One region of the Chryseomicrobium aureum genome, then DNA from elsewhere that is predicted to be linked to it. Evidence: riboswitches for the same ligand, from Rfam matches in the RefSeq annotation. Region 1 holds a riboswitch; each other region holds the start of a gene.
The links. Region 1 has a riboswitch for thiamine pyrophosphate ahead of tenA (thiaminase II). Riboswitches for the same ligand answer to the same signal wherever they lie in the genome.

Region 1 (10,116 bases):
CATCCTTTCTATCTCGTAGTATACGTAGTTTGTGTTAAGAGAGAATGAAGGGAATGCTAATTTTTTGTAAAGAGCATAAGGTTTTGTTTGGACAAGCAATGGGAAAATCTACTATAGTAGAACCTCACCAGTTTTTTGGGACGGATTTATGGGAAAAGAGGTGCCACGATGGAGTTATGGGATGTGTACACGAAAGACCGAAAGCTAACAGGGCGCACGCATGTCCGTGGAAGTGTACCAGCGCTTGTTGAAGGTGATTACCATATTGTGATTGATGTTTGGACATTCTTGCCGGATGGTCGTTTGATTTTATCACAACGCGATCCAGCAAAACCACACGGTCTGAAATGGGAGTCGACAGGTGGCTCGATTACCACGGGAGAGTCTTCTTTATTAGGAGCTGCTCGTGAAGTAGAAGAAGAATTAGGTTTATTATTAAACTCAGATGAAATGATCTTGCTCGGCGAACAAATCCGAAATGATTCTTTGATTGACGTATATGTCACGCGACTTCCAAAGAGGATTTCGTTGGATGAGTTGAGCTATCAAGTGGGCGAAGTAGTCGATGCCCGAATCGTAACGAAAGATGAGTTTTTTGAAATGGAAGCGCAAGGACTGCTCACGCACAATATGCTTCCGCGGTATGAGCTTTATAAAGAGATATTCGATACGTACTTTGAACCTGTACCGGTTCTCGAGACAAAATAAAAAGCGCCAGATGGAGAAGCCTCCTTCTGGCGTTTGCTTATAGGGTGACCTTATAAAAAATTGTTGAATCCGTTTGCTTTATTTTTTTGAAGCCTGCTCGAATAAGTAGATTTTGAGCACGTACATTCGAAAGCTCTGTTTCAGCCCTATATGAATGGATCGCATAATTCTTTGAACCAAACTCTAGCGCTTGGGAGAGGGCTTCCTTGCCAAGTCCTCTTTGCCATAGTGTGGAATCACCGATTGCTATGCCGATTTCTGCTCCTCCGTTATTTACTTCTGCAAAGTCAACATATCCGATGAGCTTTTGGTCCCACTCAATACCTATTCGAAAGAAGTCATTCGAGGTGTTATTAACGAACATACCCCACCACCTGAAGAGCCGCTCTTCGTCTTGATTTAAACTCCATCCGTTCGCTTCGCAAAATTGTATATCTTGATTCCAAAGGAGGACTTGAGGAAAATCGGTAAACTTTAGTGGTCTCAATACTATAGAGGGCTGTGCAACATTATCCATATGAGTATCGTCTCCTATTTTTGTTAAGTATAGCATGTACTGGATTTAGTGCGGTTGAGGAGGAGAAGAATGTTTTATAGAAGGAAGTATTATCGTATTAGCACCGAGTTTTTAAAACCATTTAATCAATTATTCAATACAATTAATCTACCGAATCAGTTAAAACACGGCGCGAGACTCGTCGGGAGATGGAGTATGCCCCTAGATGATGGAATTACAGAGGTCTTCGCTATCTGGGAATACGATGATTACAACAAATATGTTGAGATAGAAGATGCTGTTCGCAGTGATAAGTACCATGTTGATAAAGTGCTCAAGTGGTATGAGGGACACGGAGGGAAATCCTTTGTCCAGTCGACTTATTTTATAGAGGTACGAAATGAGAAAATTGAAGACACGGTGCACGTACAGAAGTGAAGGAATAGACTATTTTAAAACAAAGGTGCCGACTCGTTTTCCTCCGAGTCGGCTTTCTTTTAGTTAGATTTCCAAGAACCAATCATTTCCTCACTCTTCTCCCAAAGCAAGCGTGCTGTCGTACCGTCATCAATTGCCTGCACACGCATGGGTTTGCCTTTCGAATACACGCCACCTGGCTCCCAGTCCGTTCCTGGAGTCCCTTCAATCAAAGCAACTAATGCCTCAGCGCTCTTTTCCGGCGTAATGGTAATGAGGTATTTAAGAGGCGTGTGATACATAAAGCGCATAAAGTGGTTCGTCTCAGAAGCGAAACTTGTGCGCACGACCCCTGGGTGAAAGGCAACAGCAGAGATGCCCTCTAAACCGTAGCGATTTTGCAGCTCCCAAGTGAAATAGATATTTGCGAGCTTTCCGTTTCCATACGCATTGGTTGCAGTGTAATTGCGTTCGTTGTTTAAGTCATTGATAGCAAATGTCTTACCGAATAAATTCGCTGCTTCACTCGATGTTTGGATCACTTTAGCCTTGCTCGCAATCAGTTTCGGCAAAAGCAATTTGGTCAAATGGAATCCGGCTAAGTGATTAACCTGAAACGTCTTTTCAAAACCATCTTCTGTCACTTCTCGATTTCCCATGATTCCACCTGCATTGTTGGCGAGGACATCGATTGTCGGGTACGCATCTAGTTCACTTGCCAGTCGCTCCACATCTCGAAGCTTTGTGAAATCTGCCAAATGGTAAGGAGCATCCAGTTCCGTTGCGAGTCGTTCTGTTTTTTCTTTAGAACGTCCAACAAGGACAACATGATAGCCCTTTTTCTTTAATTGACGCGCAGCAGCCGCCCCAATCCCATCACTAGCCCCAGTCAGTACAATTGTTTTTGTCATCTTCATTTCCTCCTTTACACTCGTTTACCCAAAATAGCGATTTTGAATCGCTTTTAGAAAAGCCTGCTCTAGCTCACCTTCTTCCTGAACGACAGCGTAAGTAGATACTTTCGGCAAGTCAAAAAGAGGAAAAGGAATCGTCACTAAACGTCCTTCTAGCAATTCACGCCTGACGATGGAGTGAGGCAAAAACGAGACGCCAAGCCCGTCTTGCACCAACCGTTTTGTAATCGACGCTTGTGAGACTTTGATTGCGCGTATTCCTGGAACGGCGTGTCTTAAACGAATCGTTAAGTCTTCCCAAATGACGGGGTGATGATGGGTAAACAAGGTCTCAGAGGTTAAGATTTCCTCAGCGTCTAGGGGCGGACCCGACTCCTCGTCGTAGGAATCAATCGAACGCACGAACACAACATCCTCACTAAACAGCGTGTGCACAACTAGTTTTCGATTCGTGGGTGGCATTGCGGATAAGCCAAAATCCACTTCGCCACTTTCGACTAATTTTTCTATGTCCGTCGATTCCTCTACACGAATCTGAAACTCCACATCCGGGTGATCGTTTAAAAACTGCCGGACCAAGGATGGCAAAATCGTTTCTGCAAGAAGTGGTGAGATAGCAAGCGTCCATTTTTTTCGAAAGCCCTGTGCAAGAGCCTGGACGGACTGAACTGTATGGGTGAAATTATCGAGTAAGACCTTGCTGTTTTTATAAAACAGAAGCCCTTCTGGTGTGAGATGCACACGATTCTGTTTACGTGTAAACAAAGCAACACCGAGAGATTCTTCAAGTTTTCGAATATGAACGGTCACATTCGGTTGTGACATATGCAAAAGCTCCGAAGTCTTCCGGAAATTTAAGGTTTCTGCACTTATGCAGAACGTCTTGATCCAATTGATATCCACATCATCACCTCCATCAATTACGTTTAGTAATTAAATTGATTATAAACCTTTAATTTTCGTAATTAAAGGATTTGGTTATAGTAAGGAAAAGGAGGCGTTTTTAATGATTCAAAAAGGATTAAAAGGCGTTGTGGCTGTAGAGACGACCATTGCTTCAGTAGATGGGGAAAAGGGAGAACTACGCTACAAGGATTTACTACTAAAGGATGTTGTGGAGCAGCAGACATTTGAAGCCGTCGCGTCATTTTTATGGGAAATAGATGAAAAGCAGGTTACACGATTATTGGTCGAGGGACGTCAGCTTGGATTTGATCATCTATTCGTACTAAAGGTTTTGCCGAAAAGCTTATCAATTATGGACCAAGTGCGAACGGTCGTTTCCTCAATGGGGACGCCAGAATTACTTGCGCGTTCGCTGAAAGAGCAAGCGGTTCTGCTCACGGGTGCGCTTGCCGTTCTTACCGCAGCTGCTTATCGGATTCAGCGGGAGCAACAACCCGTAACTCCATCCGTTGAACTTCCCCATGTTGCGAATTATTTGTACATGTTATCTGGTTCGCACCCGACCAAATCCGAAGTCACAGCACTTGAAACGTATTTGATTACTACGATGGAGCATGGGATGAATGCCTCGACGTTTGCTGCGCGTGTGACAGTATCAAGTGAATCCGATTTGCCTTCAGGGCTCGTTTCGGCTCTGGGAACAATGAAAGGGCCATTGCATGGAGGTGCGCCATCTGGTGTGCTCGCACTCCTTGATGAAATTGCTTCGGTAGGTTCTGTTGAGACTGTCGTCATGAACAAGTTACAGTCAGGAGAGCGCATCATGGGATTTGGTCACCGCGTTTACAAGACGAATGATCCTCGTTCTCTTGTGCTCCGCGAAGCTTGTAAGAAATTAAGTGGCGAAGAGCGTTGGTTGCAACTCGCAGTCGAGGCTGAAAAGGAAATCACACGCCTACTCGCTCTTCACAAACCGGGGCGTCGTTTATATACAAACGTGGAGTATTATGCAGCTGCCATCATGAAGTCTATTGCGCTTCCGTCAGAATTGTTCACCCCGACATTTAGTGTGGCGCGTAGTGTTGGCTGGACAGCGCATATGGTCGAGCAACTTGAAAACAATGTCATTTTCCGACCGGAGTCGGTATACGTGACATCTGTAAATGATTTTGCACCGTAAAAAAAGTATGGTATAGTAATCGCGACAACTACATGCACATCCACTAGGGGAGCCGAAGAGGCTGAGACGGACATATGTCCGGACCCTTTGAACCTGATCTGGATCATACCAGCGGAGGGAAGTGGCGCGACCGCTCTGGTAATCTTTTATGACGGCTTCACGCTACTTTCCTTTGGGAGAGTGGCGTTTTTTTGTTGTCAGAAAGGATGGTAGAAGATGAGTTTTTGCAAAGAAGTTCGAGAAGATTTTAAAGATAGTTGGGAGAGCAGTTTTCATCATCCCTTTGTTACAGGATTAGCAGACGGAACATTGCCAGAAGATGTATTCCGATATTACGTCATGCAAGACGCCTACTACTTAACACATTTTGCAAAGGTGCAGGCACTAGGCGCTGTGAAAGCAACTGATCTTCAAATGACGCGTGCATTTGCCCATCACGCAGAACAAACGTGTGCGGCCGAGTTGAGTTTGCACGAATCGTTTATGCAGATTTTAGGTGTGACCGAGGCAGAATGGGAGACCTTCGAGCCGTCACCTTCTGCATATGCGTATGTATCTCACATGTACCGCGCAGCTCAAGGGGATGTAGCAGATGTACTAGCTGCATTGCTCCCTTGTTACTGGCTCTATTATGAAATTGGTATTCACCTTCAAGGGGCGACACCTGACAATCCGATTTATCAGCGATGGATTGCGACATACGGGTCCGAGTGGTTTGCAACACTCGTCGAGGAGCAGAAAGACCGGATGGATCGGCTTGCTGAAGATGTTTCACCTGCGCGCCTACAAGAATTAAAAGCACACTTCAAGCGCAGTACGTATTACGAATGGCATTTTTGGGAACAAGCTTGGACACAAGAAAAATGGACGATTAAATCGGAGGTGTCCGTGCATGAGCGCTAATGAAAACACGTATGTACCCATCGTTCATTGCATTACAAACTACGTGGTTGCCAATTTTGTAGCGAATGGGCTCGTTGCAGCTGGCGCGTCTCCGATAATGGGAGACGAAGAGCAAGAAGTGGCAGAGCTTGTAGCGCTGGCAGACGCACTTAGCTTGAATCTAGGGACTCTCACAGAGCGCACTGTTCGCAGTATGAAAGTCGCTGGTTACGCAGCTGTTAAAAAAGGAATTCCACGCGTGGTGGATCCGGTTGGTGCAGGAGCCTCGGCGTACCGATTGCAATCTGCCAAAGAAGTGATTGCAGCAGCTCAACCAACACTTATTCGCTGCAATGCCGGAGAGGCCGCAGCACTTTTAGATGCAGAGTGGCATGGACGAGGGATTGATGCTGGGACCGGACGACAGGACGTGTCAGCGCTTGCTCTGGAATTAGCAAGAGTCTACAAGACGACGGTGGTACTTACAGGTGAAGTGGATTTCATTTCAGACGGCAACGTAGTGTTAACAAACAGTTCAGGGCACCCGGACATGACCAAAGCAGTCGGCACAGGGTGTCTGTTAAGCAGTTTACTTGCAGCTTGGCTCGTTCAGGACGCTAGCCTTGAGGGAGTTCAGGAAAGGTTGTATCAATATGGGCGTGCTGGTGAACTTGCGGTTCAAAGTGGAATTGGTGGATTCCCTGCAGCCCTTTTAGATGAACTTGCAAAAAAGGAGGTCTCTGTCTCATGACATATCCAGTCGCTCTTACAATTGCGGGCTCTGATAGTGGTGGAGGCGCAGGTATTCAAGCAGATTTAAAAACATTTCAAGAACGCGGAGTATTTGGAGTCTCGGCATTGACCGCTGTCACAGCTCAAAACACGCTCGGCGTCCAGCGTGTTGGCATGGTGGAGCCTGCGCTCTTGAAAGCACAGCTAGATTCAATCGGTGCCGATTTTCAACCTACCGCCGTGAAGACGGGTATGTTAGGTGACTCGTTTACTATTGAACAAGTAGTGCAAGCGATTGATGCGTATTCCTGGACGACGGTTATCGTCGATCCAGTCATGGTTGCCAAAGGTGGACATACATTGTTGGAGCAAGAAGCAATCGAGTCATTAACGCAACTCCTTCTTCCGAAAGCATCGATTGTCACGCCCAATGTTCCAGAGATGGAATTAATGACAGGTTTGAAAATTGAAGGTGATAGCAGTGCACGAAAATCGATGGAAGCGTTGCTTAAGAGTGGAGTGACCGCTGTGATTTTAAAAGGTGGACATCGCACCGGACCACTTGCTACAGATTTATATCTCGATCAATCTGGCAGAGAGTTCAGTCTCTCGACTCCAAGACTAGCGACACATCAGACGCATGGGACAGGATGTACGTTTAGTGCAGCGTTGACAGCAGAACTTGCCAAAGATCATTCGGTAGAAGCGGCCTGCACGGTTGCGAAACGGTTTATTCAAGCGGCACTTCAGTATCCTCTATCGCTTGGAGCCGGTCATGGTCCTACACATCATGCGGCATATAGAGTATACGGACAGGGAGAGGGGGAGAAACAAGATGCACAGGCACCTATACTTCATTATGGGCACGTCCGATAATCAAGATCTACCTGTTGAGAAAATCTTAGAAGAAGCGTTGGAAGCAGGTATTACAGAATTTCAGCTGAGAGAGAAGGGGCCGCATGCCAAGTCTGGTAAAGCGTTACTTGAACTAGCACTCAACTGCAAGGAGTTATGTGCGCGTCACGATGTCCCTTTTTTCATAAATGATGATGTGGAGTTGTGTATAACAAGCGATGCAGATGGTCTTCATATCGGACAAGATGACGGGTCAGTAAAGGCAGCACGTCTGCAAATTGGACCGAACCGGAAGCTCGGCGTATCCGTTCATACTCTTGAACAAGCCATTCGAGCTGTGCAAGAAGGAGCTGATTATTTAGGAATTGGTCCTGTCTTTGCAACTAACTCGAAAGCGGATGCCCGCCCCCCGTCAGGTGTTTCAGTAATTCAAGAGGTACATGCTTTGTACCCGGACGTGCCGATCGTAGGTATTGGGGGCATCACCGAAGACAATGCCCATGTGGTGTGGGAAGCGGGAGCAACAGGTATAGCTGTGATTTCTGCGATTGCACGCTCGATAAATCGTAAAGAGACCATTGCTCAGTTCAAGAAAGGAAGTGCCGTATGGAATTGAAACGATTGACGCAAATGGCGATGTTGAGCGCGCTTGGGGTCTTAGGTTCTCTGTTTATCTGGATACCACTTGGTGTGGCCAAAGCCTTTCCGGTACAACACGCTATTAATGTGATTTCTGCCGTGCTATTTGGACCAGTGGGAGCTGGCGTTGTGGCACTTGTGACAGCGTTGATTCGAATTTTTACTGGGACCGGCTCACTCTTAGCGATTCCAGGAAGTGTTTTAGGAGCTGTACTAGCGGGGCTACTCTACCGTTATACACGACGTAGTGGTTTTGCAGCTATCGGAGAGTTTGTAGGGACAGGAGTGTTAGCCTCTTTAGTAGCTGTCCCATACGCGGCTATTTTTATGGGCACACAAGTCGGAGCATTCTTCTTCATGCCAGGATTTATGGCGTCGAGTGCGACGGGAGCCATTTTAGGCCTGGTCATCTGGCATTTTTTAGAGAGGTCAAAGGTGGCATTACCTGTGAATTAAACAAAAAACCACTTCGCGACTGCGAAGTGGTCTTTTTGTTACATATCTAAATCCGTAAACGCCATTGGCAGTAGTTCTTTTAACGCCAATGTGTAGATTTCATTTTTATCATTCGTTAAATGGACCGGCATATCTGGCTCAAAGAATTCTGCCATGACTTGACGACAGATACTGCACGGTGGAAGGAAGTCTTCCGTATTTCCATTCACCGCAATCTCCGCAAAATCACCTTTTTTATAGCCTTCCGTAATCGCTGTGAAAATTGCAGTACGCTCCGCACAGTTTGTTGCTCCGAACGAGACATTCTCAACATTCACGCCAGTAAATACACGGCCATCTTTCATTAAAAGCGCAGCGCCAACAGGAAACTTCGAATACGGTGCATAAGCGCGCTCTTTGATTTCACGTGCTTGACTAACTAATTGTTCTTTATTCATCCAATCATCCCTCTCACGAAAAATGAACTTTCTCAAGTTCCCTGTCGATTTTTCTGAAAATGGGCAGGAAGACTAGTATACATTGTTTTGAAAGCGGATGCAACAAACTTAGTGTGCAACAAGGTTACGCATTGCCTCTATCCCATAACGATCCACAAACTTAGACAAAGGCTCTCTTTTTTTTCCTTGTGCGGCATACAAATCTAATACTCGATCTATAGCACTATAAAGTTTTTCAGGAGAAGCCCCCTCTATTAGAATCTGACCAAGTTGAGCATCAATTCCTTTTGCTTTACCACCTGCATACAAAGAATAAGTCTCTTTTATTTTCATGACTCCAATGTCATTCGTACGAGGTTCACCGCAACCAACCGCACACCCTGTGTAGGCGGCTCGAACTGTAAATGGCATTGGCCGTCCAGCTATCCGGTTGTTGATTTCTTTCGCTACAGGCATGCCTTCTTGCTCCGAACCTTTACAAAAATTACAGGTGCGTAAACTCTTTACAAAATTCCCCACAGGATAAACTGATAATCCCGCGTCCTCGAATGCTGTAAGGGCGGCATCCACTTTTGCTTGAGGAATATCAATATAGAGCTGCTGGAAGGTAGTCAGTTCAAGCTCGTCTTTTTCATCCATAAACGATGTCAGCACTAAAAGTTGTTTTCCCGTTAATTTTGAACCGAATCCAATCCCACCGTTTACAGCGAATCTTTGCTTCTCAACTGTCATTCGCTTCCACCTCCATCTACTTTTACGATTTTCTCCATTCTAATGATACTATACTAACGGGGGGTATGAAAAGAGCGTGTCATTTGGTTCATTTTTCCCCAAATCATCATTCCTCGCTTTTTTATTAGAGAAATGAAATTTATACTAAACATACATGTGCATGAAGGAGTGGAAAAGGTTTCAATGACAGACTCATTACTAGCGTTACTTACAGAACCAAGCATCTGGACGGCAATCCTTGCATTTGGCATTGTCATCGTGGTCTCCATGGTTCCAGTTTTACCGCTCCCCCTTCTCTACGGGACAATCGGATTTACCTTTCCTGTTGGACTAGGACTTCCCATCAATCTAATTGGATCTCTACTCGGGACACTTTTGATCTTTAATGCGATTCGGTACCTGTTTCATGAAAAAGCCTCTCTATACGTCGTACGTCATGATCGAGCACGTCGCTTATTTACCCAGATGGAGAAAAACGGCTTCCAAGTAATTTTAATCGCTCGATTGATTCCAGTGGTCCCGTCGCTTCTTGTAAATGTTGTCAGTGCTCTGTCTACAATGAAGGTGACACCATTTTTACTAGCGACAGCAGTCGGGAAACTCCCACTAATCACACTTTATACAGTTGCAGGGAACCAAGTTGATATCTATACATGGCAATCTATCCTTGCACTGGTTATTTATACGACCGTATTACTTATTCTCGCCAATTTTGTGCAAAGAAAATGGCGATTGACCTCTACGCCTATTCGATAAAGGAGT
Region 2 (10,116 bases), 660 kb from region 1:
TTGGTAAAACACCCAAGTCTATTGAAATTATTCGTCCTTTACGTGAAGGTGTGATTGCTGATTTTGAACGAACGACTCAATTATTGAAACTCATTATGGAGCAAGCGAGTAAGAAACTCGGAACCGCTTTACGAAAACCTACCGTTGCAATCTGCACTCCATCTGGAGCTACTTCAGTTGAACGTCGTGCAATTGAAGATGCAGCGCGTCAAAGCGGTGCCAAAGAAGTATATTTAGTAGAAGAGCCTGTTGCCGCTGCAATTGGATCCGACCTTCCAGTTCACGAACCTGTCGCAAGTATGATCGTGGATATCGGTGGTGGAACAACAGAAGTTGGCATCATCTCATTTGGTGGAGTGGTTGCATCCAATACTACAAAAGCTGCGGGAGACAGTATGAATGAAGCCATTATCATGTACGTACGCAAACAGTACAACATCTTAATCGGTGAACCAACTGCAGAAGAAATTAAACATGAGATTGGCCATGCACTCGTGCCTCATGAAGTAGAGCAAATAACTGTTACAGGTCGTGATGTCGTTACAGGCCTTCCTAAATCCGTCACTTTGTCTTCTGATGAAATCCAAGAAGTGTTGCGGGAATCTCTGGAGACTATCCTTGAAGCAATCCGTGCTACATTAGAAGTATGTCCTCCTGAACTCTCAGGTGATATCGTAGATCACGGTGTCGTCTTGACAGGTGGAGGCGCACTATTAAAAGACATCAGTGAGTGGTTGAGTACTGTTATCGATGTGCCTGTGAATTTGGCACCAGAGCCTTTACATGCAGTTGTCATTGGTACAGGTAAAACGGTTATGCCTAAATTTAAGCGCGTAAAAGCTGCAAAATAATTCGCCAAACACTCCTTTCTTCTAGTATACTAATGATGAAGAAGGGAGTGTTTTTTTATGTCTAATTTACACGAAATTTTAGCTTATAATGAAAGCTTCGTTCGCAACAAAGAGTATGAACCTTATGCAACAACGAAATTCCCGAACAAAAAAATGGTGATTCTTTCCTGTATGGATACTCGCTTAGTTGAGCTTTTACCAAAATCACTGAATATCCAAAATGGAGACGTGAAAATTGTTAAAAGTGCAGGTGCTATCATCAATCACCCATTCGGCGGTATTATGCGTAGTTTATTAGTAGCTGTGTATGCCCTTCAAGCAGAGGAAATCTTTGTAATTGGTCACCATGATTGCGGGATGACTTCTGTAGATCCGAATGCAATGATTGATTCAATGATAGGTCGTGGTGTAGATGCCTCTACAGTCGATATTTTAACCAATGCTGGTGTCAATGTACATGAATGGTTAGAAGGCTTCGACAATGTTGCGGATAGTGTGCAACACAGTGTGGATATGATTAAAAACCATCCACTTTTAATACCAACAATCAAAGTCCATGGCTTGATTATTGATCCTGCGACAGGCAAATTAGACCTTGTCCATGACGGAACAAAAGACTAATCAAAAAGACTCGTCACGTGGACGAGTCTTTTTGTTTTGCATAGTGTCGTGCTTGAAAATCTGTTTTCGTCTGAGCAAATAATAAATGATCCATCCAATTGCCGTTGATATAGAGCAGTTGATTGAGATATCCCTCTTCATAAAAGCCCGTTTTCTTTAACAAATGGACAGACGGCTCATTGTATGGAGATACATATGCTTCGACTCGGTTTAGCTGAACCTGACTAAACGCAAACTCTGAGACCAATTGAATGGCTTCTTGAGCATAGCCTTTACCAATCTCTTGTTGATCAATCGCATAGCCAATCATTCCGCTTAGAAAAGGCATTCTTTTGATACTATACAAAGAAATGGTCCCCACAAGCTTGAAGGTGTCTTTCGTGTAAATGCCAAAGCTGTATTCGCGTTGCTCCTTCATTAACTTTAGGGTTTCTCGTATCTTTTCCCGTTGAATGATGGCTGTATAATACGAGTCTCTATGGACAGGTTCAAATCGGCCCCAGTAGTCTTTGTTGTCTCGAACAAGCTGAGCGAGAATTGCTGCATCACTTAATTGAAACGTCTTACAGATACAGCGCTGTCCATCTAATCGAATCATCTACATTCCTCCTGTTACACGAGGCTTAAGAATTCCTCAACATCTGCGTGACAAAGAGCGATGCCTTTTGCCCAGAAGTCTTTTTTCGTGATATCTTCATTTAAATGCTTTTTCGCTAAATCTTCAACCGACATGATTGCTGTATCACGAAGTAAAGCAATATACTTTTCTTCAAATGAAGAACCTTCTTCTTTTGCTTTTGCATAAATGGAAAGGCTGAATAAGTATCCAAACGTATACGGGAAGTTGTAGAATGGTACACCTGTAATGTAAAAATGCAACTTCGATGCCCAGAAGTGTGGGTGCGTATCTGCAAGTGCCCCTGCATAAGCCTCTTGTTGGGCTTCTGCCATCAGTTCATTCAAACGGCTACTTGCTACAATCCCTTTTTTACGCTCTTCATAGAAACGTGTTTCAAATAGGAAGCGCGAATGAATATTCATGAAGAATGCGACACTACGTTGAATTTTGTCTTCAAGCAGAGCTGCTTTCTCTTCTTTTGAAGTCGCTTCTGCAACAGCCGCATCTGCAACAATCATTTCAGCAAACGTGGATGCCGTCTCTGCTACACCCATAGCGTATTGACGATTCAACCAATGAACTGGTCGCAATGCATACGAATGGAAAGCGTGACCGAGTTCATGGGCAAGTGTCGATACATTCGACATCGAACCGCTATATGTCATAAAGATACGTGACTCTTGTGATACAGGCATCCCTGTACAAAAACCACCCGGACGTTTGTTGTCACGGTCTTCTGCTTCAATCCAGCCATTTTCAAATGCATGGCGAGAAAATGACTCAAGCTCAGGACCAAATTGTTTAAAATGCTTAAGAATGAACTCAGCACCTTGTTGATAATCCATAGTTTTTGCAGATTCACCAATCGGCGCATCCATATCATGCCAATGGATTTTTTCAGTACCCAAAAGTTTTGCTTTTTTCGTTAAATACTTTACGAAAGGTTCTTTTCCGTCTGTAATCGCGCCCCACATTGCGTCTAACGTTTCCTGACTCATGCGATTGATTGAAAGCGGCTCATCTAGCACATCATTCCAACCGCGTTTTTTGTAAACAGCTAGACGGTAACCAGCTAAATGATTCAATGTTTTAGCAAAGAATTCTTCTTTTTCTTCAAATGCTTTTTCTAAAGCTTCTTTTACTGCTTTACGAACTTCTGGATTTTCATGAGAGTATAGATTGCTTGCTTGCCCAATTGAAAGCTTCTTTTCAACACCTTCTACTGTGACAGCAACCTTCATGTCAGCAATTAGTAGATCATAAAGCTGACCCCATCCTTGATACCCATCGACGCCTAAAGAAGTGATCAGTGCCTCTTCTTCTTGCGATAATTTTTTTGCCGCTTTTTCACGCCATTCATTTAAAATAAATTCGAATTCGTTTAATTCTTCAGAAGCTATAAGTTCTGCCCAAACCGATTCATCTGTTTTAGACCACTTCTGTTGTATCGTCATCAGGATTGTGCCAAGACGAGCACCTAAGCTACTAACCTGCCCTTGTAATAATGCTGCTTTTTTGTCAGTTGTATCTTGGGCTAAGAAACAACCAATCGTCGCTCCTGCTTCTGATAAGTTTGTTGCAACATCTTTCAGTTGTTCGATGATATCACGCATTGCTTTAGATTCAGAAGCCGATTGCGGAGTTTCTAGACTAGCGAGCTGTGATTCAAACGCTTCAATCTTAGCCTCAACTTGCTCTAAATAGCTTGCTAATTGTGGAGAATCTGATCCTCCTGGAAAAAATGTGTCAAGATCCCATACAAGTGGGTATGTAGTTACTGTCATAGTTATTCCCCTTTCATTTCGTCTCCCTAAGTATATCATGAAAGGCTTTAATTTTCTCAACATTTCAATCATTCTTACTTGTTCACAAAGGGTTCAATTCTAATTTCCAAGTAACACCTGTATACTAGTAACTAGAAAAAGGAGGGATTATTATTTTAAAGCTTATTTTAATGGGACTCGGTCTCGCTGCAACAATTGCGATAAATGCGCTTGCGAATATCCTTCCAATCAACGGTCAAACTACTGGTGAGATTTCAAACCGACTTCCGGTCCTATTTACACCCGCAGGTTATGTATTTTCTATCTGGAGCGTAATTTACATTCTGTTAGTGATTTGGATTGGTTACCAAGTCGTACTACGAAAAAGAGGCACTGAGCCTAGCTGGAAACGGACTGGTCTGTTCTTGGCTAGTTGTGTATTTAATTGTGCATGGATTTTGACATGGCATTATGAATACTTTTTAGTGACCCTTGTCATGATGGTAGGTCTAGTAACTGTATTGGCGCTGTTATACGTGACATATCCAAGAAAAGGATCTGACTGGAAAGAGCGTGGTCCGATATCAGTGTATTTAGGATGGGTGAATGTAGCTCTTGTAGCTAATATTTCTTACGTGTTGACGTACTATGAATGGAACGGTTTTGGACTATCTGACCAATTATGGACAGTATTTGTGCTGACTTTCGCCACAGCATTAGCTCTGCATTTCCGCTATCACTACTATGACCGAATTATGCAGTTGGTATTCATTTGGGCGTTTATTGGCATCGCCGTAAGATTAGGGTTTGATGAGTTGCTCGTATCTGCTGCTGCTTTGTTTTTAAGTGCGGTCTTAGTGGCAGGAATTTTCTATCTGAATAAACCGTTTAGAAAGCCTTAAGCTCAAAAAAACAGCATGCCCGCATAGGGATGCTGTTTTTTGATGGATGAATTTCAATCAAGCTTTGTCAAGATGAGTGGCGCATCTTTTGTTACCACAATCGTATGCTCGACTTGAGCTACTAATGAACGATCAGGTGTGACAAATGTCCAGCCGTCTCCAAGTTCCATGATGGACTCTGCTTTTTGAGAGATAAATGGTTCAACTGCTAATACCATTCCCTCTTTTAATATTGTTGGCTCCCATGCATCATAATAGTTCAAAATGTGTTGGGGCGCCTCGTGCAACGAGCGACCTACGCCGTGACCTGTCAAGTTCATAATGACTGTAAGACCGTTTGATTTTGCTTCACGTTCAACAGCCTTACCGATTTGGTTCAACTTTGCGCCAGCTTTCACTTTCAACATAGCACGATCAAATGCTTGTTGTGCCACATCGATTAACTTTTGCTTTTCTTCATCGGCTTGTCCAAGGACAAAAGAAATTCCTGTATCCGCATAAAATCCATCACACTTACCAGAAACATCTATGTTCACAAGGTCACCTTCTTGTAAAATGCGACTTCCCGGAATACCATGCGCCACCTCTTCATTGACACTAATGCATGTATGTCCTGGAAAATCGTACTCTGCAATTGGAGCTGAAACAGCGCCTTTTTCTTCAAAAAGTGTTGCGCCGATCTCATCTAATTCTTTTGTCGTCATCCCTGGTTTCGCAGCGTCCTTCATCGTGTCACGAATCTCTGCGACAATGCGACTTATCTTTTTCAATCCTTCTAACTCTTGTGGTGTTTGAATAATCATGTGTTCGAACCCTTTCTTCTTTGACTACCTGCTATCATAGCACATTTTATACCGATTGAGGCATTACAAGGCGCGGTGCTTTTACAAGTAGTACTGTACAAATGAAAGCAGCAAAGACGAGAACAACACTCATGTATGTTGCATTATAGATTAAAGAATATAAGACGACATTTTGATCCCCAGCAAACTCTCCAAAAAAGAAAATCCCGCTAAGCACATGCACAATATACCGCAATACGGCAGCAATAATGGACCCAAGAAGTACTGCACGGACCATGCCACTTTGCTTATTTTGTTGATACGCGCGTAAAAAAGCGGGTCGGAATAGGCCTGCGAAACCTGCTACCATGAAAGCCAAGAAGTAATCCATAAACACTTGAATAATGACGATTTCAAAACTAAGTGGCGCAAAATAGACATTTCCAGTTGCGAGTTGCAACAACCCGATTAATAAACCTGTGATCAGTCCCGCTAAAACTCCTCTTCTGAAAGCAATCAAAATGATTGGGACCAATACAAATGTAACACTTCCCCCTTGCGGCATTCCAAATCCAATTCTGTCCAAAACAAATCCAAGTGCAGCCAATAAAGCAATTTCAATCATGATGATGATTTTTTGATTTCTCATGAATTTCTCCATTTCCTGTTACCTTACCTGCAAGAATGGGTAAACAATAAAAAAATGACCTCTGGACAGAGCCAGACGTCATAAACATCAGTTTCTATCCACATCCCTACGCAAGTATGAACTTCCAGGTTCGAAGGGTACTGTCTCAGCCGCTAAGCGACGCCCCTTGTGGTAACAATTATTTAGTTGCCCTCATTCTACTTTATTACGAACAATTAATCAACTGACCTGAAAGGATGATTGAAATGATTGATTTAGTCCAGGATTTAATTCGCATACCAAGTGATACGCAAGAGGGTGCAAATAGAGCTCTTGAGTTTTCAGCAAAATGGTTAGAAGACCATGGTGTAGAAGTGACTATTTTAGAAAATGAAGGCTATAAAATGTTGGTTGCTGAGCTTGGACAAGGCGATGAAACGATTATTTGGAATGGACATTTAGATATTGTTCCAGGAAAAAAAGAACAATTTGAACCGTATATAGAAGGCGACAAGATTTTCGGACGCGGCTCTGCAGATATGAAAGGTGGCTGTGCTGCCATGATGGTTGCATTTGTGGGTATTTCAAAGCACGCAGATCGTTTAACGAAAAAAGTCCAGCTCCATTTAGTGACAGATGAAGAAACGGGTGGCTCGAAAACATCAAAATACCTCGTGCAGCAAGGCTACACTGGTGATTTTGTGGTCTGTGGTGAACCGACGTTCTTAAAAATCGGCTTACAGGCAAAAGGTATTTCTCAATTTTTCATTACATTCCACGGCAAAGGGGCGCACGGCTCTCGTCCTTGGGAAGGAGATAATGCCATTTTACAATCCCACCGATTCCACCAATTGCTTCTCGAGCAAGAATGGACAAAGGAGAGTTCGGAATTTTATGAGCACTCTTCCATCAATTTAGCACGAATTCAGGCGGGAGATCGATTTAATATGGTTCCGGATACGTGTGAAGTTGGTTATGACATTCGTTTTATTCCTGGACAAACTGTCGAATTTGTAGAAGAGCAATTAACGGCTATTTTGACAGAGCATTTTCCTAATGCAGAGATTCGACGCAGAGGAATTTCGCCTGCTGTCACAACTAAACGTGAAGACCCTCGCGTAATGCAGTTAGTAGACATCATGAAGGATGAGACAGAAATCATGGGTCAACATGGTTCTGCTGACACAAGACATTACGCCGTAACTGGTGCCGGTGCTATTGAGTTTGGTCCTGCTGGTGGCGATTGGCACGGTCCTGGTGAGTATGTTTCCATTGCTTCTATGGAACGTTATCGAGATATCTTGATGGAATTCGCTTACTATACTGGCGTGGCTGAACAGGTTTAATGAGTGTAATGCTGGGGTATTTTATCAGTAACATGATATTCATTAGGAGAGATGACAATGAGAAAGTCTAATTTATTGAAATCAGCAATTAAGTGGGCACCTATAGTGTACCCAATTGTAAGAAAGTTTTTAAATTCACGTAAGGCAACTAAAAAGTAGTAATTTTTATAAAAAGCATTTAAAAAGTACCTTCTCTTTAACAATAAAAGAGAGGGTACTTTTTTTAGTTGAGGCGAGTTGAGTGGAGTTCCGGGGCTGCTTTCCGAGGGCGCGGCGTGAGCCTCCCTCGTCGCAGGCTCCTGCGGGGTCTCACGTTCCGACTTTAATCCCACTGGAGTCAACCCCTACACGCCCCTCAACTTAGAAAATTTGCTATCAAAATTTTTATTAGATATACGGGATGATCTCTGCAAGTGCAAGGCCGTGCGGTGTGTGTGCACGAGCTTGGTCTCCTGATTCTTCCTCGGATTGTTGTTCTTGAGCAGCTTGAATTTCCTCAAAACTTAAAGGATTTGGTTGCGGCATTTCAAATGGTGAGACAGTCAAGTTTGGATTGACCGTGTCAAAAAAACTGTTTGCGATTTGACGATACCCTTCTTGCGTTGGATGCACATCCGCTGGGTTTGGAACGAAACTCTTTAAGTCAGTATTCATTCGGTCTTCCACTGATACGAATGTTGCACCGTTTGCTTGTGCGGTTTGCTCTAAGATTTGGTTGAGTCGATTTAATTCTTTGGCTGTTCCCTGCTTTTGAAACTCCGCAACATGTGGATACGCAAAATAATACCCTACTACATAGACTTCTGCGTTCGGTGCTACAGTTTCAAGGTCTTGAAGCAGTCCTTCGAGTGACTTGCGTGCTTGATTGAGCGCAAAATTCGCTTGTTGCTGTTGGTAAGAAAGGGTGCCTAGTTCTGGATTTGCGGTCACGATTCGTAGTAAATCATTCGCACCTGCTGAAATCGTAATGAGTGTAGCGGAAGCTAATAACTCCTGCGCTTCATCAGATTGAATCGATTCACGCACTTGTTCAGTCGTGAATCCTGGAAATGCTAGGTCTTTTGAAAATGCCAGCAACTGCCCATTGCGCGCTAACTCTGCAGCAATAAGATCCGTATATCCTTGATCTATTTCTCGATTTGGCGTTTGACCTGCTGCTATTGAATCACCAAGTGCTACATAGATTGTTTGAGCACTTGCAAATGCCGGAAGTGATACAGATAGAACAAGCACTGAGACAATAGAAACTATCCATTTCTTCATATGCGTTTCTCCCTTCACTTACGCCCAATTCCCATTGCGGAAAATTGGTTCACGACTACCATCTTCTAAAATTCCATCAATCGTCATGTCGCTTGTACCAATCATAAAATCTTCATGGACGATAGACACATTCGCACCTTTTTCAAGTAATTGCTCTTCCGTTAAGCCTTTCCCACCTTGAATGGTTGTTGGATAAGCTTCACCTAATGCAAAATGATTGGATGCATTTTCATCAAACAAAGTATTGTAGAAAATCGTATTGCTATTAGAAATTGGTGAGTCAAATGGGACGAGGGCCACTTCCCCTAGGTAAGCAGCATTTTCATCTGTTGTTAGTAACTCATTCAATAACTCTCCACCTTGTTGCGCAGTAGACTCTATTACCTTTCCATCTTTAAACGTCAGTTTAAATCCATCGATGCGATTTCCTTGGTAGATAAATGGCTTCGAGTTCGTCACGTAGCCATCCACACGCATGCGGTCTGGTAATGTGTAAACTTCTTCTGTCGGCATGTTCGCAATGAATGCAACACCGTCACTATTGACACTGCTTCCACTCATCCAAATATGGTCTTTCGGTAACCCTACAACGATATCTGTGTCCGTTGCTTGATAATGAAGCGCTGTGTAGTTGCGACTATTTAAATAAGCAGCTCGGTCATTGAGTTGTTCAATATGTGCTTTCCATTGTTCGACTGCAGTCCCTTGCCCCACACGTACCACTTCAAAAATCTTATTCCATAACGCTTCAATCGCCTCTTGTTCGGAGACCTCTGGATACACTTTATTCGCCCATTTCCCAGAAGGTACTGCTGCAATACTCCATGTAATTTCATCGTTCATAACAGCTTTTCGGTAGCGCTTCAAAAGAGCTGACGACGCTTTTTGATACCGGCTGATTTTTGTTGCGGGAATCCCTTCAAGTAAATCTGGATCCTCTGCGTCAATCCACAGCAAGGCTCCTTTTCGATCAATCAACTCATCACGCTGAGCTGCTACCCACTTTGGAACATCGTCGAACGAAGCATCTGGTGCTTGCTCGTAGAATGCGCGCGTGATGGTGTTATCACTAAATTGAACATCAACATGGCTAGCTCCGGCTTTATAGGCTTGTTTGACTACAAGTCGAGCAAACTCAACTGAATCAAGAGTTGTATGGATTTGAACATACTGGCCAGGTTGGACATTGAGTCCCACTTGAACGATTAAATCTGCGTATTCTGCAAGATTGTCATGGAAAGTCATCGTTTGCTCTTTCCTTTCTCAACTGTCTTAGAGTTTCCAATTTCTAAACGACCTGCTCCCCAAACGACTTGAGTAGGCTTTGATGGGAAATCTTTC
Region 3 (10,116 bases), 330 kb from region 1:
TACTAGCACGGCAATAAATACAAAAAGCGGTGTCCATGGGTCAAAATAAAAAGCGAGTGCAAATATAAACACAAATGTCACAAGCATTTTAATGGACGGATTCAAGCGATGAAGCCACGTCGACATCGCGAGCACCTCCTGTCGGTTGGACTAAACGATACGTCCTGAGTAAGCTAGGGTCTGAGAAGACGTTTGCTGGATGGAACGGGCCACTAAGTACACCATCTTTCAATAAGAGCATCGAGTCTGCAATACGCTCTGCAAAATTCATATCGTGTGTAACCACAACAACGGCGGTACCTTCTGCTGCAACTTGAAATAAAGCGTCTTCAAGCTCATGCAGTGCAAACGCATCCTGACCCGCAGTCGGTTCATCAAGAAGCAACACGGGTCGCCCATCGTTCAGCATCGCCGCAATTGCTGTCCTACGTTTTTGTCCCTGACTGACGGCGAAGGGATTAGAATTTGCTACACCTTCTAATAGAAGTTTAGTTAAGAACTCTTCTGTACGAAGACCTCCGCCAAAACTAACTTCCTGTCGAACGGAAGGTGTGATAAATAAAAACTCAGGTGACTGTGGGACATATCCAATCGTTTCATCACTTTGTTGTCTATCTGCTTTTGGAATCAGTCCGGCCAGTGCCTTCAAGAGAGTCGACTTCCCAGCTCCATTCGGTCCGGCAAGTACTGTGATACTTCCCGCTGCTAGCTCTAGCTTTGCTTCATGCAAAATGCCAGGGACGCGCACTTCTGCGCGGAAGTCTTGTTGACTTTTCACTTCTTTAACATAAGCACTTTTTGCTTTCAAAGGAGGCATACTCGTTTCTTCCAACACAAGTGTGTAATCGAAGAAGGATTCCCAAATCGCATCTTGATGGTCGATCACAAGAACTGTCCATCCATTTTTCACTTGTAAGTCAGAAAACCAGGCAACATATTCTCTCGCAGTTACGGGATCTAGATGTGCGAGTGGTTCATCGAGTAATACAATTTTAGGGTTCATCAATAATGCACAGGCAGTAGCGACGCGCTGTTTTTCACCACCAGACAACGTCTGAATAACACGTGTCCGGAACTGAGTGAGACCTGTCTCTTCTAAAATTCGAGTAATCTGCAGATCCATCTCCTCACGTGGTATAGACCGGTTCTCTAAAGTGAACGCGAGTTCTTCTTCAACTGTCGGCATACAAAATTGGCTGTCGGGATCTTGGAAGACGGTGGCAATCGACTGACTGATCTCACCAGGTCGGTACTCATCGTAGGGTTTCCCGAATAGTAGACGCGTCCCATCGACTTCGCCATCACAAGCTTCCGGATACAGCCCGTTCAACAAGAAAAAGAGTGTCGACTTCCCGCAACCACTTGGTCCTTTAATGAGCCATTTTTCTCCTTCAGAAAGTGTTAATGACATATCAGAGAGAACGGGTGTGTCTTCATCAGGATAATGAAATGTTACGTTGTGAAACTCAATCCATTTAGACACGTACATCACGCTTTTGACGTGCAATCGCATAGCCACGGAGTGAACCTGTTGCATACAGTCCGTTTACGATTAAACTTCCACCGTATCCAGCAATCACAGCACCACTTAAGATGCGAATTCCGAGCATCAGTGCTACGTACCATGGAGACAAGGCAGAGAATCCACCAAGAAGATATCCATACGCAAAACTGAAGAGAGAGGCTCCAACACCTGCCATAATCAATACGGGTAAATCAAAACGACGATAACGCGTCGCTGCAAAAGCTGCCTCTGCACCGAGACCTTGCACAAGACCAGCTAAAATCAGACGAGGACCTACAGCATTACCGAGCATGACCTCGATTGCAGCGGCCATTACTTCCGGAACAACAGCAGCCCCTGGTTTGCGAATGATAGCCATTGCGACGATTGAGACTAAGAACCAAACACCGAAAATCCATTCATAGGCAATCGGTCCAATCAGACTCGACCAAATATTCCCGATGTGTAAAAACACTAAATAGATAATCCCGAAAACGACTGCAAGCAGGGACATCAGTACGACTTCTTTCAATTTCCAATTAGCGAGCATGGTCAGGACCTCCGTGAGAAGGACTGTGAATACTCATGTTGATTGTCATGACGACGTGGGGGTGCTCCCCAATTTGCGCCTCTGTGAACGTCTCTTCATAAAACGCAAAAACGTTTTTCAATGAACCGTGGATACCCGTCGCATAATGCATGGACTCGTTATAAACACCACGCTCTTTGGCACGTTCAATCTCTCTATAAATCGTCTCCATATAATCACTTTGGTTGAGCGGATAGAGCGAGAACTGGCTAGAAACGTAGGGGCCTTGAGGAATTTCATTCTTCACTGGATCTTCAATCCCCATATACGAATCCCCCGACGTATCTCCAGGGCAGCCAACAGAAAACGTTGCATTCATGGCTATGTGTTTGCCGTGCGAAGCCGCTTTCTCTGTTAGGGCAGCTAGCGCATTGAAGACATGCGGACCTTCTCCTCGAATGACCGTCGATACGTCATCTGTATGGCGCCATACCGTCGATAGATCGACTTCTGATAAAGCCTCTTTGATAATTGAAATAAACTCTGAATCCATCGGGTGTAGAGAAAAACGACATCCAATGATTTTACTTGTTCCACAGTGCATGGGAACGCCTCCTTAGATTTTATGAGAAAAAGAAAAAAGCTACATCCGCGAAAGATGTAGCCACTGCTTCCCATAAAAATTCAAGAAAGAGTCACTACACTTCCTCACGCAGGTATTATCCTGATCGAGTCATAAGGGATCGGAGCTCAAGCTCTCATCTCAGCCAATTTGGGCACCCCTAGTGCAGGTTGTCGGTATGTAGTTCTTTTTCGCCCTCATCATAGCAGACATAAAAATTCTGTGCAAGTGCAGTAGGAAAAAAAGAAGGATAGTAAAGGGTGAGAAGCGAAGTACTTAGTAATGAAATCGATTGTGGAGTGTATAGGGAAGCATTTACACAAAAATGAACCAATTGCAGTATTAGATTTCTCAAAGGAAGGGTAAAGAAGTGGAGTAGCAGTAGAAAAGAGGTGACCTATGGAACTTGCGATTGTGATTCCTTCGTATAAACCAGATGACAAGTGCCGTGCGGTCATCGATGAACTGATTGCTTCGCAGTTCTCTCGCATTATCGTGGTTGATGATGGGGGAGAAGAGGAGTATGCATCCTTCTTCACAAAATTGAAAACTTTTAAAGAAGTGACGGTCTTGCATCATGCGAAAAATCAAGGCAAAGGACGAGCTTTAAAGACGGCTTTTCATTACATATTGAATGAAGATATTCCAGTAGACGGTGTCATTACAATTGATGCGGACGGTCAACATCTACTATCAGATATGCAAAAAGTCGCTGAACAAATGCGCGAAACACCTGATGCAGTAATACTTGGTGCACGAGACTTCACTCAAAAGGATGTGCCGTTTCGAAGTCGGTTTGGCAATCGATTTACACGTTTGTTGTTTCGATTATCTACAGGGACAGTCTTAACGGATACACAAACGGGGCTTCGTGGGTTGCCGATTCAACATTTACCTTTGATGCTTGAAATCAAAGGAGAGCGATTCGAATACGAGATGAACGTCCTCGGATCTTTGAAGCGAAATGAGATCCCTATTGAGGAAGTGGAGATTGAAACAGTATATTTAGATGAAAATAAATCGTCTCATTTTCATCCATTGCGTGATTCATTTCATATTTATAAAATCTTCTTATTTTATGGGATGTCGGGTGGAGCTTCACTTGCGCTCGACCTCGGTCTTTATTCATTATTTATCTATTTGTGGAAAGAAGACTCGCCTCAGATGTTCATCATCTTTGCGACGATTGCTGCACGTGTTTTATCCAGCCTCTTTAATTATTTTGTAAATCGTCATAAAGTATTCGGTCAAGGATCAAGTAAGTCATTCGTTCGCTATTACTTGCTCGCAGCATTTATTATGGCTGCCTCAGCTGGGTCCGTGCACTTACTTTATACGGAGTGGCTAGGGCGAGGAGAAGTAGTGTTGAAGGTACTAGTAGACAGCGTGCTCTTCATCTTTGGATTTATCGTCCAACGTGCTTGGGTTTTCCGAAAAGAAAATTAAAAATCAGCATCGTCCCTGTCGGGAAGATGCTGATTTTTTTATAGTGTCAATAAGAAAGAATGCGTAGCTGTACCTTGTTCAAGCTTAAACCAGCCAACGCGTTTCATTCGTTCACTAACATTTGTTTGTATCTGACGCTCGCAATGATTCACAATCTCCACAATTTCGAGTCCAGTCATTTTAAAAAGTTGAGCTGCAGCCTCGTAAGGTTCCCGGCTCAGTAAGAGGACTTTAAATTCCTCTTCTGTGGCCGCCCGGTCTGCGAGAGACTCTTCATAATTCACTACATACTCATAAATTTCTCTATGCTTCTCAGGTAACTTTTGGATTTCGGCTTGCGCAGCAAAATGCAGTGCGATTTCATTCATATGATCACCTACCAGCTGGCTTTTTTGACACCTGGAAGTTGTCCTTTATGGGCAAGTTCGCGGAATGCGATACGAGAAAGTTTGAATTTCCGCATGACTCCACGAGGTCTTCCAGTTAATTCACAACGATTCTTTAGACGCGTAGGGGAAGAGTCGCGTGGCAATTTCGCAAGTGCGGCATAATCCCCTTTTTCCTTAAGCTCTTTGCGCTTCTCTGCATAACGCTCCACTAACTCACGTTGTTTTTTATCTCGTGCTACTTTTGATTTCTTAGCCATCTTTAGTATCCTCCTAATGCTTCTGTTTGTCATTCAAAATAAAATAGCCTATCATTAAAACGTAATCATTACGATTTAAGTATAGAATGACTTTATCATGGTTCCCATAAATGTGCAACAGCAAGAGGAGGAATTAGATGCACAAGAAAATACGATTAATTCTTTTGACGGGCTTCTTAGGAAGTGGAAAGTCAACTTGGTTAGCAAAACTTTTGAAAGAGGAGAAGCAAAAAGGAAGTAAAGCGGCAGTCCTAATGAATGAGTTAGGGGACTATTCTGTAGATACGACGCTTGTTGGTGATGACGTACCACTGCAAGAACTATTGAAAGGATGTATTTGCTGTACATTGAAAGATGAGGTGGAGATTCAACTAATCAACTTGGTCATGATGCATGAACCTGATGTGATTTTTATTGAATCAACTGGCGTTGCGCATCCGATGGAAATTATAGATGCCTGCATGTCGCCCTTAATTGTTCAAAAGCTTGATCTAGTTGGAGTGTATCATGCAGTGGATGCAGAGCGGTGGGCGAACCGAGAAAAGCTGCCAAGACCTATTCGTCATCTACTCGAAGATCAAGTCCGATATGCTGATGAGCTTCTCCTGAATAAGATTGACACTGTATCCAAGGAAGAGCGGGAGGCAATTTCACTAGAATTAAGAGCATTGAATCAGACAGCACGTTACTACGAATCCTCATTCGCTGAGATTCTTCATATGCCAGCACCCCGTCGTATGACAGTAGTGGAGGAGAGGATGGATACATTTCATGTTAAAAAAGAGTTGGGAATCAAGTCACTCGCTTATACATTTTCTTCTTCGATATCGCGAAAGGCCTTTGAAGAGTGGCTTAAGAATGTACCAGATTCTGTGTTACGCGTAAAAGGATTTGTTCAATATGAAGATCAAAACGGACCGACTCTTGTTCAAGTAGCTTATGGCGTCGCAAATTATGTAGAACAAGAGATTCGTTTTCCAACAACATTAATTGTTATTGGTCATCACCTCGAAAAACAAGAGATTATCGACAGTTTAGAAATGCTAGAAAGAGCCGCCAGCTAGAACGGCTCTTTTAGATCTTCAGGATTCTTTTAGTGCTTGAATAACATCAATCTGTGTGGCATTACGTGCTGGACGCCAGCCGGACAATACGGCAACACCAATACTGATGAGTGCAGCAACCACTACGAGCTGCCAAGGAATATAAGAAACCGTGATGGTCATGTCGGTTGGCGCTTCTTCTCCAACAGAACTAAATACAATCATCGGAACAATTATGTTCACTAGTAAACTCATCCCATATGAGACAGCGACTGCTATACATGTACCAATCAAACCAATTGCAGTGCTTTCCATAAGGAAGAGGCGCTGGATGAGCCTTGGTTGTGCACCGATAGCTTTCATGATCCCAATTTCACGTGTGCGTTCTGTAACGGCCATTGTCATGGTATTAAAGATTCCGATAGAGGCAATGAGTACAGCAACTGTGCCCACAATAACTAAACCAATCTGAATTACTGTAAACAGCATATTCATTTGACCTAGTTCTTCTGTAACAGAGTAGACGAGGAACCCTTCCCCTTTTAACGATTCTGTTAAGTCCGCTACATGTTGAAAGTCTGTAGCATGAACCGTGATTGATTTATCTGGGGATTCAATACCAAACGCAGTGAGTACTTCCGCGCTTTTTGAGGTATCTGCATAGATTTTGTCATCATACGCCCAATCTTTTCCTGGCTTTTTGGCAATACCAGTAATCGTATAGGTCTGGGTGGAAACGACTTCTTCCGTCTCATAATCTGTGATGTCGATTGAAATCGTCTTACCAATTAGTTCATCTCGAATCGGTTTCGCAAGCTCTTCATGTTTTTCAAGATAATTTTCAGCATTTCCAAGCTCTTCATGTTGTTCATCTGTTAAAAAGTTACCCGCAAAGTGATAGCCGACCACAACTTCTGTGGAGTCATTCGGCATCTCCCCATCAAACAAGGCTAGGTTGGCTGCTTGTTCAGCTTCTAAATCTGTATAAACAAGTTGTCCATAGCCCTCTTTCCCATCTAAATTGACAACAGGTGAACCCGGAACATTAATGCGCTCTACAACTGTTTTGACATTCTCCATCTTCTGAATCGCCGCAAGCTCTTCTGGAGTAACGGTGCCTCCATTTTCTTTGCCAAATAGTTCTACTTCTGTGACGATGCGACTCGACAACACTTCGTCTTGAATTGTTTTATGTAATCCGAAGCCGACAGACGCAATGATAATCAAAAATGCACAGCCCATTGCCGCTGCTAAAATCGTCATGAAGACGCGAAGTTTGTTTCGTTTCATATGTTGCGAGATAAACTCGCGTTGATCTTTAGCTAACATAGGTCAATTCCTCCTGGATTGCGCCGTCATGCATACGGTACTGACGATGTGCAGAACGAGCTACTTCTTCATCGTGTGTAATGATGACAAATGTGATGCCATAGTGGGCATTCAGCAATTGGATAAGCTGTAAAATTTCTTGTTCAGTTTCAGAATCCAAGCTCCCTGTCGGTTCATCGGCCAGTAAGATAGACGGACGACCAATTAGTGCACGGGCGATACTGACGCGTTGTTGCTGACCTCCAGAAAGTTCGTTCGGATAATGGTCACTGACTTCTGTCAATCCAACTTGCTGCAGCAGTTCTTTCACCCGTATTAATCGCTGTTGCTTTGCCACGCCCTGAAGTTTTAGAGGAAGTTCGATGTTTTCGAATGCCGTGAGTCCAGGCATCAATTGAAAGCTTTGAAAAATGAACCCATAATTTTGCAAGCGGAACTTCGCTTTTTCAGCTTCTGTTTTACCGACCAGTTCTTCACCGGTTACTTGAATAGAACCTGACTCTGGGTTCATAAAACCAGCAACCAGATTGAGTAAAGTAGACTTTCCAGAGCCACTCTTGCCTAGAATAGCTACAATCTCACCTTTTTTTATTTCTAAATTGACATCTCGAAGAACTGGAACGCTTTTTTCTTGGCCTTTTTTCCCGATTTTGAATGTATGATTCAAGTCTTGAATCGTAATCATGTAGACACGTCCTTTCTGATATAGTTTCAGTATACGAAGCATTTCTTAGGAAAAAGGTACTGACTTTCTGAAGAAATTCTTAAGATTGGAGGAACTTGGGAGAGTGCACGAAAAAGACCTGCAAAGGGAATAAATTTACTCTGCAGGTCTTTCTTCAACCCTATTTAAGATTTCAACTAATAAATGACATTCTGATATTTCTGTTGTATAATTACTGTATAAAGTTTGTAAAACGTTAACTGGAAGCGAGGGATTGACATGTCTACAACAGTTGTATGGTTTCGTACCGATCTGCGCACATCAGATCATGAACCTTTGATGAAAGCAGTGTCCACAAGACAACCAGTTCGTGCAGTATACTGTCATGAACCACGCTTACAACAAAAAAATGAGTATGGATTTCCAAAACAGCGCTCGTTTCGCGCGGAGTTTATTCGTGAAAGTCTAGATGATTTAAAGAGTCAATTGCAGGAAGCTGGAATTCCTTTGGACGAACTTCATGGTGAAAGTGGAGTAGAGTTGAAGAACTATGCAAAACTTCATCATGTCAATAAGTTGTATTTCCATGACAGCGTAGGTACAGAGGAACGAGAGTCCGAACAACAAGTTCGCGCAGCACTTCCTGACGTTGAAATCGAATCGTTCATTGGTGACCATTTAATCCATCCAGATGACTTACCGTTTGCACTGGAAGAGTTACCAAAAACCTTTAGTCCATTTCGAAAGATGGTCGAGAATCAGCTACAGGTGCATCCGGCATATCCACCGATTGCACATTTCACAAAGCCCGATCACCATTCTAAAGAAAATTGGGTACAGCCTCCTCCAGATGGCTTTAAGGGTGGAACCAAAGCAGGACTCGCTAGACTCCATGACTTTACGTTTGGAACACGTGCGATTGATACGTACAAAGAAACACGCAACGGGTTGATAGCATGGAACGACTCTACAAAGCTATCACCTTATTTAGCACTTGGATGCTTATCACCTCGAATGATCTACTGGCATATCAAGAGGTATGAACGAGAGTATAGCGCTAACCAAAGTACGTACTGGGTCGTGTTTGAATTGCTTTGGCGAGACTACTTCAAACTTGTCCACCGAAAGTTCAAGGAGAAAATCTTCAGTAGCCGAGGATTGAACGGACGTCGAATCTCTACGCGGCGTGATCCCCTTGACTTTGCGAAATGGGCAGAAGGAAGAACAGGAGCTCCATTAGTGGATGCTGCTATGCGCGAACTGAAGGCTACAGGTTTTATGTCGAACCGCTGTCGTCAGAACGCAGCGAGTTATTTGGTCCATGATCTAAATTTAGATTAGCGTTTAGGCGCTGCTTGGTTTGAATCTTGGCTCATTGATTACGATACTGCCAGTAATTATGGCAATTGGATGTATGTCGCAGGTGTTGGAAACGACCCGCGCGTCGGTCGGAAATTCAATGTGACGAAACAGGGGCTTGATTACGATGAAAAAGGGGACTATGCTCGTTTGTGGATTCCGGAGCTTGCGGACAAGGCTGGCGACGAGATTTACAATGGGGCATTTTACTCCTGATAGGAACTCACGAACTTCGCCGTTCGTGAGTTTTTTGTTTTCCATACGTTTCACTTTTAAATTTCAACAATATATGATATAAATATTCATAGTATTCAACTAGGAATAATTATATTTAGGATGGGGAGCACGAACGTGGGGAAAGAATTTTTACACATTTTTGATGAATGGGCTGACCAATACGATGCAAGTGTGAGTGGACAAGATCCACAGTATGCGGATGTATTTTTCCGATATGAAGAAATTTTAGAAGCTGTTGCACAGCGTGTACACGGCACTGTAATTGAATTTGGACCTGGGACAGGCAATTTAACAAAAAGGGTTTTAGAGAAGGGTGTCGAAGTACTACCAGTAGAACCTCATGATAAGATGCGCGCACTCTTTCAAAATCGTTTTCCACAACTTGAAGCGCAAGAGGGAGACCTTTTAGAATTTGTGACTCCCGAAGGCCAAGTAGACGGCTTCATCAGCAGTTACGTGTTTCATCACTTAACGGATGCTGAAAAAGGCGAAGCACTTAAACGCTATGCTGAACTGCTGCCAGTCGGTGGAAAAGTGGTCTTTGCAGACACGGTGTTTTCTTCGGAAGACGCAAAACAAGCGCAGATTTTAAAAGAGAAGGCACGAGGCTATGTAGCGGTTGCTGAAGACTTGGAGCGTGAGTATTACACAACGATTCCAGTGCTCACGAGCTTATTTGAACAAGCGGGCTTTGGCGTGACGTTCACGCAGATGAACGATTACGTTTGGCTCATGGA

Region 2: it holds a riboswitch for thiamine pyrophosphate, as region 1 does, so the genes downstream of both, thiT (energy-coupled thiamine transporter ThiT) here and tenA (thiaminase II) in region 1, are expected to answer to the same signal.
Region 3: it holds a riboswitch for thiamine pyrophosphate, as region 1 does, so the genes downstream of both, ACF3OH_RS12925 (YkoF family thiamine/hydroxymethylpyrimidine-binding protein) here and tenA (thiaminase II) in region 1, are expected to answer to the same signal.

The regions. Positions count from the first base shown of each region.
Region 1 covers NZ_CP171117.1:87,714-97,829, forward strand. The annotation lists gene ACF3OH_RS00515 (NUDIX domain-containing protein) at 169-708, shown strand; gene ACF3OH_RS00520 (GNAT family N-acetyltransferase) at 746-1,225, opposite strand; gene ACF3OH_RS00525 (NIPSNAP family protein) at 1,295-1,642, shown strand; gene ACF3OH_RS00530 (SDR family NAD(P)-dependent oxidoreductase) at 1,702-2,532, opposite strand; gene ACF3OH_RS00535 (LysR family transcriptional regulator) at 2,557-3,438, opposite strand; gene ACF3OH_RS00540 (citrate/2-methylcitrate synthase) at 3,542-4,621, shown strand; TPP riboswitch at 4,657-4,758, shown strand; gene tenA (thiaminase II) at 4,838-5,524, shown strand; gene thiM (hydroxyethylthiazole kinase) at 5,514-6,254, shown strand; gene thiD (bifunctional hydroxymethylpyrimidine kinase/phosphomethylpyrimidine kinase) at 6,251-7,111, shown strand; gene thiE (thiamine phosphate synthase) at 7,071-7,706, shown strand; gene thiW (energy coupling factor transporter S component ThiW) at 7,697-8,185, shown strand; gene ACF3OH_RS00570 (cytidine deaminase) at 8,224-8,622, opposite strand; gene ACF3OH_RS00575 (nitrite reductase) at 8,731-9,354, opposite strand; gene ACF3OH_RS00580 (TVP38/TMEM64 family protein) at 9,538-10,110, shown strand.
Region 2 covers NZ_CP171117.1:749,814-759,929, reverse strand. The annotation lists gene mreBH (rod-share determining protein MreBH) at 1-851, shown strand, start outside; gene ACF3OH_RS04105 (beta-class carbonic anhydrase) at 909-1,472, shown strand; gene ACF3OH_RS04100 (GNAT family N-acetyltransferase) at 1,486-2,070, opposite strand; gene ACF3OH_RS04095 (M3 family oligoendopeptidase) at 2,085-3,875, opposite strand; gene ACF3OH_RS04090 (TspO/MBR family protein) at 4,046-4,756, shown strand; gene map (type I methionyl aminopeptidase) at 4,810-5,559, opposite strand; gene thiT (energy-coupled thiamine transporter ThiT) at 5,606-6,187, opposite strand; TPP riboswitch at 6,274-6,364, opposite strand; gene ACF3OH_RS04075 (M20 family metallopeptidase) at 6,433-7,512, shown strand; gene ACF3OH_RS04070 (hypothetical protein) at 7,509-7,844, opposite strand; gene ACF3OH_RS04065 (SGNH/GDSL hydrolase family protein) at 7,900-8,775, opposite strand; gene ACF3OH_RS04060 (aminopeptidase) at 8,794-10,020, opposite strand; gene ACF3OH_RS04055 (DEAD/DEAH box helicase) at 10,017-10,116, opposite strand, start outside.
Region 3 covers NZ_CP171117.1:2,455,305-2,465,420, reverse strand. The annotation lists gene ACF3OH_RS12940 (energy-coupling factor transporter transmembrane component T family protein) at 1-126, opposite strand, end outside; gene ACF3OH_RS12935 (ABC transporter ATP-binding protein) at 89-1,483, opposite strand; gene ACF3OH_RS12930 (ECF transporter S component) at 1,476-2,054, opposite strand; gene ACF3OH_RS12925 (YkoF family thiamine/hydroxymethylpyrimidine-binding protein) at 2,044-2,637, opposite strand; TPP riboswitch at 2,722-2,827, opposite strand; gene ACF3OH_RS12920 (bifunctional glycosyltransferase family 2/GtrA family protein) at 3,055-4,101, shown strand; gene ACF3OH_RS12915 (hypothetical protein) at 4,140-4,469, opposite strand; gene rpsN (30S ribosomal protein S14) at 4,478-4,747, opposite strand; gene ACF3OH_RS12905 (GTP-binding protein) at 4,885-5,811, shown strand; gene ACF3OH_RS12900 (ABC transporter permease) at 5,830-7,119, opposite strand; gene ACF3OH_RS12895 (ABC transporter ATP-binding protein) at 7,109-7,804, opposite strand; partial or broken gene ACF3OH_RS12890 (DASH family cryptochrome) at 8,063-9,358, shown strand; gene ACF3OH_RS12885 (class I SAM-dependent methyltransferase) at 9,494-10,116, shown strand, end outside.